Regions from separate parts of the Nocardioides sp. CPCC 206348 genome, predicted to be linked through region 2. Evidence: predicted binding sites of a transcription regulator. Region 2 holds the regulator's gene; the other holds the start of a gene.
What was found. The regulator HrcA, encoded in region 2, represses chaperone genes, less so after heat shock. The targets are predictions, from matches to a motif close to TTGGCACTCGNNNNNNNCGAGTGCCAA.
Positions count from the first base shown of each region.

Region 1 (4,703 bases), on a different contig from region 2:
GCGACCCGGAGCCGCGTGGACTGTTCCAGCGCGTCCGGCGTGAAGTACATCCGCGGCGCGAGGTCACCGAACTTCGCCACGGCGCGGACGCGCAGTTCCACCTGCGTGAGTGCCGTTGCCGCGCGTTCCGCGGACGTCGTACGACGAAGGGCGGAGCCCGCGGCCAGGGCGCTCGCGCCACTGTCGACGAGCGCGGTCGCCTCCGCGAGGAGGGTCTGGCCGTCGTCGGTCAGCAGCCACCGGAAGGCATCGAGGTCCACCCGGTGATCCTGTCAGGTCGTGACGGACTCCGGAGTCGCGCTGTCGGTGTCCTGGTGCGCGTCCTTGGTCGCATCGCCGTGCCCGGGCCACCAGGCAGCGTGTCCCAGGAGCGAGGTCAGCGCCGGCGTGAAGAACATCGACATGACGAACGCGACGATGAGGATGCCGACCGCGAGCGCGAAGCCCATCGACACGATCAGCGTGTTGCCGCCGAGCATCAGGGACGCGAAGGTGCCGGCCAGGATGACGCCCGCGGCGGCAATCGTCGGCCCCGCGTGCGTCACGGCCTGGGCGGCCGCCTCGTGCGGATCGCGCCCTTCCCGCGCCTCCTCGCGCAGTCGGGCGATCATCAGGATGTTGTAGTCCGTCCCGAGCGCGGTGACGAACAGGTAGATGTAGATCGGCAGCATGAAGATCAGGCCGGACTCCCCACCGATGAACTGGAACGCGATCACGGTGAGGCCGAGGGTCGCTGCGAAGCCGAGGGCGACCGCGGCCATCAGGAACCACGGTGCGACCAGGCTGCGCAGGAGCAGCGCGAGGATCACCATGATGACGAGCGCGGCCACCGGGAAGACCACCTTGTAGTCACGGGCCATCGCTGCCGACATGTCGGCGAAGATGCCGGGCGTACCGCCGACATAGGCCTCGGTCCCCTGGGGAGCGGCCTCGTGGGCAGCGTCGCGGATGGGCCCGCTGACGTTGTCCTGGGCGACGTCGGAGACCGGGTCGTCGGACAGGGTCAGGTAGTACTGGAAGGCGGACTGGTCCGCGGACGGGACCGGACCGGCCACCTCGTCCACGCCCTTGGCCTTGCCGAGGGCCGTCTTGAACGCCTCGAGCTGGTCAGGCGTGACGGTGGTGCCCTTGGCGTCGACGAGGACCGGGACGGGTTCGGCGGCGCCGGCGGAGAAGTGCTCCTGGAAGGTCTCCATCGCCTCGGTCGACTCGACGCCGTCCGGCAGGCTCGAGTTGAAGTCGAAGGACGGGTTGAAGCTGAGGGCGAAGATCGCGAGCACCGCCATCGCTCCGCCCGAGACCAGCGCTGTGCGTCCGGGGTGGCGGCCGACGGTGTTGCCGAGCTTGATGAAGGTGCCGTGCTTCGGCTCCTTCTGCCACGACTTCGAGGGCCAGAAGAGCGCCTTGCCGAGCAGCGACACGAGGGCCGGCACCAGGGTCAGCGCCGCGATCAGCGTGACGAACACGGCGATCGCCAGGGCCGGGCCGATCGCCCGGAAGATGCTCAGCGAGCTGAGGATCAGCGCCATGAACGCGACGATCACCGCGCCGCCGGCCGATGCGATGGCCTCGCCGGCCCGGTCGAGGCTGTGGACGACGGAGTCGCGGACAGCGGCGCCCTGGCGCATCCGTTCGCGGTGCCGGAACAGGAAGAACAGGATGTAGTCGGTGCCGACGCCGTACAGGACGACGATCAGGATCTGCTGCACCGACGAGTCGGCCTTGAGGTCGAAGATGTCGTTGGCCCAGGCGATCGCGCCGGTGGCGATCGAGGAGACGAGGCCGACGACCACGATCGGGAGCAGACAGATCAGCACGCTCCGGAAGATCAGGGCGAGCAGGCCGACGATGAGCACGACCGTCGCGATCGCGACGATCAGCAGGGTGGTCTCGCCCGATTCCTGCGAGTCGAGGCCCTGGGGCACCGCGCCCGTCGTACGGATCTCGAGGTCGGTGCCCTTCTCGAGGTCGCCCAGTTCCTTGCGGAGGTCCTTGGCGTCGTCGAAGGCCTGCGGGTCGTACCCGGTGGCGCCGTCGGCGAGCGGGACGATGCCGAACATCACCGTCTCGTCGGCGGACAGGTTGGGCTTGCCCTCCTCGTTCTGCGTGATGACCAGCTGCTGGAAGGTCTTCTTGCCCAGCGTCGGGGCGACCTCCTTCGCGATGTCGGTGGCCGCGGTCTGGTCGGCGGCGGTCAGCTTCGCGCCGTCCTTGCGCTCGATGACGAGGATCGCGCCGGGGGAGAAGGCGTCGGAGAACTTGTCCTCCTGCAGCTTCAGGGCCTGGATCGACTCGTAGTGGTCGGGCAGGAACTCCGAGTTGTCCTGGGTGGACTCGAGGGCGGGTGCCGTGGCGCCGACAATGACGGCGATCAGCACCCACGCGGCGATGACGAACCAACGGAACCGAGTCACGAACCGACCGAGCGCAGCGAACATGCTGGAACGCTATCGGCGCAACGGTGCTGTCGGTCAACCGACTTTGGTAGGGCCGTGCCGGAACTTCGGGCATCTCGACCAGGGGTCGCTCTGGCACTCCCTTGCGGAGAGTGCTAGTTTCGTGGTTGGCACTCTCGGACCGAGTGTGCCAATGCTGACCGGGAAGTCCGCTTCCCGGCTCACGCCCACCGAACCCAAGCAGTCAGCTCAGAAAGTGGAGGTCGACATCGTGTCGGTCAACATCAAGCCCCTCGAGGACCGGATCGTCGTCAAGCCCCTCGAGGCGGAGCAGACCACCGCGTCCGGCCTGGTCATCCCCGACACCGCCAAGGAGAAGCCCCAGGAGGGCGAGGTCCTGGCGATCGGCCCCGGTCGCATCGACGACAACGGCAACCGCGTGCCGCTCGACGTTTCTGTCGGCGACAAGGTCATCTACAGCAAGTACGGCGGCACCGAGGTCAAGTACTCCGGCCAGGAGTACCTCATCCTCTCGGCGCGCGACGTCCTCGCCGTTCTCGCCTGATTCCGTTTCCTCCGTTGAAGGCGCTGCGCTGATTCGCGTGGCGCCTTCAGCACTTCCCAAGGAGTAGCAATGCCCAAGATCCTGGAGTTCAACGAGAACGCCCGGCGTGCGCTCGAGCGCGGCGTCGACGCCCTCGCGAACACCGTCAAGGTGACGCTCGGCCCGAAGGGCCGCTACGTCGTCCTCGACAAGAAGTGGGGCGCGCCGACCATCACCAACGACGGCGTGACCGTCGCGCGTGAGATCGAGCTGGACGACCCGTTCGAGAACCTTGGTGCCCAGCTCACCAAGGAGGTCGCGACCAAGACCAACGACGTCGCCGGTGACGGTACGACGACCGCGACCGTCCTGGCGCAGGCGCTGGTGCACGAGGGCCTGCGCGCCGTCGCCGCCGGTGCGAACCCGATGGGCCTCAAGCGTGGACTCGATGCGGCTGCTGCCGCTGTCGGCGACGCGCTCAAGGACGCCGCTCGCGAGGTCGACGACGAGAAGGACATCGCCTCCGTGGCGACCGTCTCCTCGCGCGACAGCCACATCGGCGACCTGCTCGCCGAGGCGTTCGGCAAGGTCGGCAAGGACGGTGTGATCACCGTCGAGGAGTCCAACACCCCTTCGACCGAGCTCGAGTTCTCCGAGGGCATGCAGTTCGAGAAGGGCTACATCTCGGCCTACTTCGTCACCGACGCGGAGCGCCAGGAAGCCGTCCTCGACGACCCGTACATCCTGATCAACCAGGGCAAGATCTCGGCGATCGCCGACCTCCTGCCGCTGCTGGAGAAGGTCATCCAGGCCGGCAAGCCGCTGTTCATCCTCTGCGAGGACGTCGACGGTGAGGCGCTGTCGACGCTGGTCGTCAACAAGATCCGCGGCACGTTCAACGCGGTTGCCGTCAAGGCGCCTGCGTTCGGCGACCGTCGCAAGTCGATCCTCCAGGACATCGCGGTGCTCACCGGCGCCACGGTCATCTCGCCCGAGGTCGGCCTCAAGCTCGACCAGGTCGGTCTCGACGTGCTGGGCAGCGCCCGCCGCATCGTCGTGACCAAGGACAACACCACGATCGTGGACGGTGCCGGCGACGCCGCTGCCGTCGCGGGTCGCGTCGAGCAGATCAAGAAGGAGATCGAGACCTCCGACTCCGACTGGGACTCCGAGAAGCTGCAGGAGCGGCTGGCCAAGCTCGCCGGCGGCGTCGTGGTCATCAAGGTCGGTGCCCACACCGAGGTCGAGCTCAAGGAGAAGAAGCACCGGATCGAGGACGCCGTCTCCGCGACGCGCGCCGCGATCGAGGAGGGCATCGTGCCCGGCGGTGGTTCGGCCCTGATCCACGCCGTGGCGGTGCTGGACGACGACCTCGGCCTCACCGGTGACGAAGCCACCGGCGTCCGGATCGTCCGCAAGGCCGCCGACGAGCCGCTGCGCTGGATCGCCGAGAACGGCGGCGTCAACGGCTACGTCATCACCAACAAGGTGCGCGAGGGCTTCGCCGAGAACGGTGCGAGCTTCGGCTACAACGCCGCCACCGGCGAGTTCGGCGACCTGGTCGCCCAGGGCGTCATCGACCCGGTCAAGGTGACCCGGTCGGCGCTCGTCAACGCGGTCTCCATCGCGGGCCTCCTGCTCACGACCGAGACGCTGATCGTCGACAAGCCGGTGGACGAGGAGCCCGACGCGGGCGGCCACGGACACGGCCACGGTCACGGCCACTGATCCACGGCCCTGATCGACTGATCAAGCACCGACCC
Region 1 is NZ_JBMCZA010000205.1:4,794-9,496, forward strand. Features, by position in the region: partial or broken gene ACOADB_RS20235 (SAM-dependent methyltransferase) at 1-260, opposite strand, end outside; gene ACOADB_RS20240 (MMPL family transporter) at 273-2,438, opposite strand; gene groES (co-chaperone GroES) at 2,668-2,961, shown strand; gene groL (chaperonin GroEL) at 3,031-4,668, shown strand.
Region 1: a site for HrcA is predicted at 2,529-2,555, ahead of groES (co-chaperone GroES). Genes of this name have one in related genera too.

Region 2 (7,396 bases):
GACGGCAGGCCGGCCGACACGCTGCTCGGAGTCAGCACGGCGGGCGGCCTCAAGGCAGCACCACAGCTCGACGTGCTGGCGTTCATGAACGTCACCGAACCCGCCGAGGGCACCACGGTGCCCGACTCGTTCACCGCCACCGGCCGCACCAGCTCCTTCGAGGCCACGGTGGGCTGGACGATCGAGGACGCGACCGGCACGGCGGTCCTCGAGGGCTTCGCCACGGCGGAGGGCTGGATCGACAAGCTCTACCCCTGGAAGACGAAGGTCGACGTCAGCAGCCTGGACGCCGGCACGTACACCTTCATCGCCCGCACCGACGACCCTTCGGGCGGCGAGGGCCCCGGCCCGACGGAGGACACGAAGCGGATCACGATCGAGTGACCGTGGACAGGACGGGCAGGATGGGCGCGTGAAGTTCAGCCGGCAACGACTCAACCGCACCCTGTTGCTCCGCCAGCACCTGCTCGAGCGGGTCGACCTGGCACCGGCCGCGATGGTCGAGCACCTGATCGGCCTGCAAGCGCAGGAGTCCCTGCCGCCGTACCTCTCCCTGGCGGCGCGGCTGACCGACGTCGACCCGCGTGCGGTCAGTGGCGCGATCGAGGATCGCAGCCTGGTGCGGGTGCTCAGCCTGCGCGACACGGTGCACCTGCACGTTCCCGGCGACGCACTGCAGCTCCCGGTGTGGGCGGCACCCGTGCGCGAGCGCGAGATGAAGCAGAGCCAGACGATCGGCGAGGCACGCACCGTCGACCGGGCGGCCTTCGCCGCCGCGGTGCGGGAGGTGCTGGCCGACGGCCCGCTCCCCCAGCGCGCCCTGGGCGCCGGTCTCGCCGAACGGTTCCCCGCGTTCACCTCCGGCCAGCTCGGCCAGGTCGCCCGCGTCGCGGAGGTGCTGGTGCAGCTGCCTCCGCGCGGCTGCTGGAAGCCGACCGGGTCGACGGCGGTGGCCTACGACTTCCTCGACCGCTGGCTCGATGCACCCCTCGCCGAGCCCGACGTCCCCGACCTGATCCGTCGCTACCTGCGGGCCTTCGGTCCGGCCTCCGCTGCCGACGTCACCACCTGGTCGGGCATCACCCGACTGGGACCGATCGTCAAGGCCATGGACGACCTGGTGCAGCACGAGGACGAGAACGGCCGCCCGCTCTATGACCTGGCCGATGCCCCGATCGCCGAGGAGGACGCACCCGCCCCGGTCCGGCTGCTCGGCACGTACGACAACGTGTGGCTCTCCCACGCCTCCCGGGACCGGGTCACCGCACCCGAACGCCGCAACGCGTGGTTCGGCGTCAACGGCGCCCAGATGATGTCGTTGTACGTCGACGGGTGGCTCGAGGGCCTGTGGCGGATCGAGGACGACCGGATCGTCGTCGGCGAGGTCCTGCGGTCGCTGACGAAGGCCGAACAGGCCGAGCTGGACGAGGAGATCGCCCGGACCGAGGCATTGCTCGCCCGGTGAGGCTCAGGCGCCCCAACGTGGCGTGCGAGCGAGCAACGCCGACACTGCGGCCACTCCGGCCGTCGACGTGCGGAGCACCTCGGAGCCGAGGCCCACGGCCACCGCACCCGCGGCGACGAAGCGCGCGACCTCGTCGTCGGTGAGCCCACCCTCGGGGCCGACCACGACGAGGATGTCGCCGTCGCCCGGCAGGGCCAGCGCGGCCAGCGGTTCGGTCGCTTCCTCATGCAGCACGACGGCGACGTCGACGCCGGCGATCAACGCGGCCACGTCGTCGGTCGTGGCGAGGGGATCCACCTCGGGGTGCCACGCACGGCGCGCCTGCTTCGCCGCCTCGCGGGCCGTCGCCTGCCACTTGGCGTGCGACTTCGCAGCCCGTTCGCCCTTCCAGACCGCGACGCTGCGGGACGCCGCCCACGGCACGATCCGGCCGACGCCGATCTCGGTCAGCACCTCGACGGCGAGCTCGCCGCGATCGCCCTTCGGCAGTGCCTGCACGACGGTGAACTGGGGCGACGGCTCCAGCTGGTCCGCGATCTCGCGGACCAGCACCGAGAACTCCCGCTTCGACGTCTCGCTGACGTCGCCGGTCGCCACCCGACCGACCCCGTCGGCGAGCTGCAGCGACTCCCCCACCCGCAGCCGTCGTACGACGACCGCGTGGTGGGCCTCGTCGCCCTCGACCGTCACGGTGTCACCGGCAGCGACACCGGCCAGCGATGCGACGAGGTGCTGCGGGAGGGTCATCGGCTGGTCTCGTCGGGCGATCGCGTCAGGTCAGTGCGCGGTGAAAGCGTCGCGGAGCCGGCCGAACATCGACTTGTGCGTCGGCCGCACGTCGCCCGTGGGCTGCTCCTCGCCCCGGATGGCCGCCAGCTCGCGCAGCAGCTCCTCCTGACGGGCATCGAGGCGACCCGGGGTCTCGACCGCGATGGAGACGACGAGGTCGCCCCGACCGCCGCGCAGACCGGGGACGCCGCGACCGCGCAGCAGCACCTGGTGGCCGGACTGGGTGCCGGCCGGGATCGGCAGGTCGAAGCTGGTCTCGACACCGGAGTCCTCGGCCTGGTCGAGGTCGGCCTCGAGGGTCGGGAGCGAGATGGTCGTGCCCAGCGCGGCCGCGGTCATCGGGACCGACACCGTGCAGTGCAGGTCGTTGCCGTTGCGCTCGAACGTGGCGTGCGGCGCGACGTGGATCTCGACGTACAGGTCTCCGGCGGGGCCGCCGCCCGGGCCGACCTCGCCCTGCTCGGTGAGCTGGACGCGGGTGCCGGTGTCGACGCCCGCGGGGATCTTGACGGTCAGGCTGCGGCGCGAACGGACGCGGCCGTCACCCGCGCAGTCGCGGCAGGGGTCGGCGATGACGGATCCGAAGCCGCGACACGCAGCGCAGGGGCGCAGGGTCCGGATCTCGCCGAGGAACGAGCGCTGCACGTGCGCGACCTCGCCGGCACCACGACAGGTCTCGCACGCCACCGGCTGGGTGCCCGGGGCGGCACCGGCACCGCTGCACGTCGTGCAACGGATCGCCGTGTCGACCTTGAGCTCGCGCGAGACGCCGAAGGCGGCCTCTGCCAGCTCGACCTCGATGCGGATGAGGGCGTCCTGGCCACGGCGCACGCGGGCACGCGGACCGCGGCCACCGCCCTGGCCGCCACCGCCCTGGCCGCCGAAGAAGGCGTCCATGATGTCGGTGAAGGAGAAGCCGGCACCCTGGCCGCCGCCGAAGCCGCCGCTGAACGGGTCGCCTCCGCGGTCGTACGCCGCGCGCTTCTGCGGGTCGGACAGCACCTCGTACGCCGCGGTGACCAGCTTGAACTGCTCCTGGCTCTCCGGGTCGGGATTCACGTCCGGGTGGAGTTGCCGGGCCAGGCGCCGGTAGGCCTTCTTCAGGGCGTCCGCATCCGCGTCGCGGGCAACACCCAGCAGTTCGTAAAGGTCCGTGCTCACTTCTTCTCCATCATCCTGAGGCGCCGGGGAGCGCCATCAGTTCTCGTCGAGGATGCGCGACATGTAGCGCGCGACTGCGCGCACCGCCGCCATCGATCCGGGGTAGTCCATGCGGGTCGGGCCCACGATGCCGAGGGACGCGAGCGCGTCGTCGGGGCCGTAGCCCGTCGCGACGACACTGGTCGACGCCAGTTCCTGGTAGGGGCCTTCGGCACCGATCCGGACCGTCACTGCGCCACTGCCGGTGGCCTCGCCGAGGAGCTTGAGCAGCACGACCTGCTCCTCCAGCGCCTCGAGGAGGGGGCGGACCGACGTGTCGAAGTTGTCGCCGAAGCGGGCGAGGTTCGCCGTACCGCCGACGACGACCCGCTCGTCGGACCGGTGGTCGCTCATCGCGTCGACCAGGGTGTCGACGACCGAGACGGTGACCGCCGAAGGAGCCGGGGAGCCGGGCTCGGGGTGGATCAGCGCGTTGAGCGCCGCCGCCGCCTCGGCGATGACCTCACCCGTGGCGGCAAGGTTGACGCGGGAGCGCAGCGCGGCGAGGTCGGCCTCGGCAAGCTCGCTCTCGAGCTCGATCAGGCGCTGCTCGACGCGGCCCGAGCTGAGGATCAGCACGAGCAGCAGGCGGGTGGGGGTCAGCGCGACGATCTCGACGTGGCGCACGGTCGAGTGCGACAGCGAGGGGTACTGGACCACGGCGACCTGGCGTGTCAGCTGCGCCAGCACGCGCACCGAGCGGTGGACGACGTCGTCGAGGTCGACCGCCCCGTCCAGGAAGGTCGCGATCGCACGCCGCTCGGCAGAGCTGGTGGGCTTGACCGTCGAGAGCCGGTCGACGAACAGCCGGTAGCCCTTGTCGGTCGGCACCCGGCCGGCGCTGGTGTGCGGCTGGGCGAGGTAGCCCTCCTCCTCCAGCGCGGCCATGTCGTTGCGGATCGTCGCCGGGGACACGTTGAGGTGGTGGCGCTCGACCAGCGCCTTGGAGCCGACGGGCTCCTCGGTCGCGACGTAGTCCTCGACGATGGCGCGCAGCACGGCGAGCCTGCGGTCCTCCTGCATGCCCCACCTCCTGCTCGTCCTGCGCCAGTTCGTCTGGCACTCCGCTCCAGCGAGTGCCAATGCTACCGCTGGAGGGCCCGAAACCCCGGACCGCCGGACCGAGACCTTCCCCGCACCCGCCGTCGCATGTAGGTTAGGCTCACCTAATTCCCGCGCTGAAGGAGAAGGCCCATCGTGTCCCTCGATACCGGCATCGACGCAGCTCGCGTCGACATCCACCGCCTCGCGGCGGCGGCCCGCAGCATCCTGGCCTGCCCCGACGACGTCTCCCTCGTCGTCGACGGGATCGACGACATCACCGCGGGGCTCGATCACGAGCACCTCGAGATGCGGGACCACGGCGGGCGCCCGGTCTTCGCGTGCCCGGCCGACTCCGACCTCGCCCGCGCCGCCCACGACCGCCGCGGCGCCCTGCTGACCCTGCGCAGCGGCCTGGGTCGCCCGGGCTCCCCCGATCGCGACGCGACCCTCACCCTGTCCGGCCGGCTCGAAGCGAGTGGCCTCGAGGAGTGTGAGTGCTGCTGCGAGGTGCGCCTGCGGGTCAGCCTGCACCTCGACTTCGCCGTCCTCGCCCGGGACAGCGCCCCCGAGTCCGCCCCCGACAAGGCCCGCCTGCGGGTCCCGCTCGCCGCCTTCGGCTCGCGCGCCCACGACCTCAACCGCGGCTTCCTCCAGCGCTCCGTCGAGCACGCCAACCTGTGCCACCAGGACGAGCTCCGCCGCGCGATCGCGACCCGGACCGACACCCGCCTCGGCGACATCGTGGGTGTCCAGCTCGCCGAGCTCCAGACCACCGCGGTCGTCCTGCAGTGGGTCGACGTCGACGGCGCCCACGACGCCGAGCTCCGCTTCCCCCGGGCGGCCACCTCGACTGCCGACCTCGGCGAGCTGCTGCGCTCCGAACTGCACGCCGGCATCTGTTGACCGGGCCGTAGCCTGACCAGGTGCCGTTCACCGAAGTTGCCGACCGTGTCTGGGTCCTGCGTCACCCGTGGTTCGACCTCAACGTGACCGTGGTCGGCGGTGACCGCGGGCTGGTCGTCGTGGACACCCACGCCTCGTCGCTCGCCGCGACCGAGGTCATCGGCGAGCTGCGCAGGCTGGGCCGCGGTGACCTCGTCGCCGTGGTCAACACCCACGAGCACTTCGACCACACCTTCGGCAACGCCACATTCCTGCAGGAGTACGGCGACCTGCCGATCCACGCGACGGAGGAGGCTGCCGAGCGAACCGTCCCGGCGGGCGAGCGGATCAAGGGCCTGTACCGCGCAGCCGACGACGAGCCGCGTGCCGAGGAGGTGCTCGCGACCACCATCCGGCCCGCCGACACGACCTTCTCCAGCGCCTCCGTGATCGACCTCGGTGACCGCCAGGTCGAGCTCGTGCACCCCGGGCGCGGCCACACGGGTGGCGACCTGGTCGTCCGGGTCCCTGACGTCGACGTCCTCCTGGCCGGGGACCTGGTCGAGGAGTCGGCGCCGCCCGGACTCGGCGAGGACTGCTGGCCGATGGACTGGCCCGGCACGCTCGACCTCGTCGTCGGGCTGCTGACGCCCGCCTCGATCGTCGTGCCCGGTCACGGAGCGATCGTCGATCGCCGCTTCGTCGAGGAGCAGTGCGACGACCTGCGTGCCGTCGCCGAGACGATCCGCGACCTCGCCGGACGCGGCGTGCCCGAGGCCGAGGCCGTCGCCGCCGCGGAGTGGCCCTTCCCCGCCGAGGCGCTGCGGCACGCCGTACCGCGGGGGTATGCGCAACTCCCCCGGGCGCGCCGCCACCTGCCCATGGCGTGACCGGCCTAGGCTCGCCTGTCGTGGATCGCTACGGGACCGACGTGATGGCCGGAGACTGGAAGGTCCCCAAGCGGGGCCGCGCCGTGGAGACAGCGGGCGACATCGGGCTGGTCGTCGAGGAGGTGACCACCGACTGGTGCGGCGAGATCGTGGCCGTCGACCGCGACCTGGACACGCTCACCCTCGAGGACCGCCGCGGCAAGCGTCGTACCTTCCCGCTCGGCCCCGGGTTCCTGCTCGAGGGCAAGCCCGTGATCCTCACCGCACCCCTGCGAGCCGGTGCCTCCGGCCCGGCGAAGCCCACCCGGACCGCCAGTGGCTCGATCGCCGTCCACGACGCGCAGGCCCGCGTCGCGCGCGCCAGCCGGATCTTCGTCGAGGGACGCCACGACGCGGAACTCGTCGAACGGGTCTGGGGCGACGACCTGCGCATCGAAGGCGTAGTGGTCGAGTACCTCGGCGGCGTCGACGACCTCGCCGACCACCTGGTGTCGTTCAAGCCCGGACCGCAGCGCAAGGTCGGCGTCCTGGTGGACCACCTGGTCCGCGGCTCCAAGGAGTCCCGGATCGCCGACGCGATCGCGCGTGGTCCGAACGGCAAGCACGTCCGGATCGTCGGCCACCCGTTCGTCGACGTCTGGCAGGCCGTCAAGCCCGACCGGATCGGCCTGAAGGAATGGCCGACCATCCCTCGCTCCATCGAGTGGAAGAAGGGCGTGTGCCAGCACCTCGGCTGGCCACACCGCGACCAGGCCGACATCGCCCGCGCCTGGAAGCACATCTTGTCGAAGGTCGACTCGTACGCCGACCTCGAACCCGCCCTGCTGGGGCGGGTCGAGGAACTGATCGACTTCGTCGCTTCCTGACGGGTCAGAGACCGGCGCGGAACTGCTTCAGCACCTCGTCGACGCGGGCCTGGTCGCGGGCCTCGAGCGGGATCAGCAGCTCCGCCACGACGTCGGTGAGCTCGGCGATCCGCCGGTTGAGCTGACGGTTCTCCTGCACCTCGACCTCGAGCGCGGCCACCCGGGCACGCAGGCCGCTGGGGTCACGGAGTCGCTTCGCAACGGGCTCCGGGAGCTTGTCCTTCGCCTGGGCGCGCAGGCGGTTCTTGCGCTCGCTCATG
Region 2 is NZ_JBMCZA010000143.1:48,547-55,942, forward strand. Features, by position in the region: gene ACOADB_RS09545 (Gmad2 immunoglobulin-like domain-containing protein) at 1-384, shown strand, start outside; gene ACOADB_RS09550 (winged helix DNA-binding domain-containing protein) at 413-1,465, shown strand; gene ACOADB_RS09555 (16S rRNA (uracil(1498)-N(3))-methyltransferase) at 1,469-2,212, opposite strand; gene dnaJ (molecular chaperone DnaJ) at 2,243-3,415, opposite strand; gene hrcA (heat-inducible transcriptional repressor HrcA) at 3,452-4,477, opposite strand; gene ACOADB_RS09570 (hypothetical protein) at 4,652-5,401, shown strand; gene ACOADB_RS09575 (MBL fold metallo-hydrolase) at 5,422-6,270, shown strand; gene ACOADB_RS09580 (DUF3097 domain-containing protein) at 6,315-7,136, shown strand; gene ACOADB_RS09585 (DUF6752 domain-containing protein) at 7,141-7,395, opposite strand; gene ACOADB_RS09590 (methyltransferase domain-containing protein) at 7,392-7,396, opposite strand, start outside.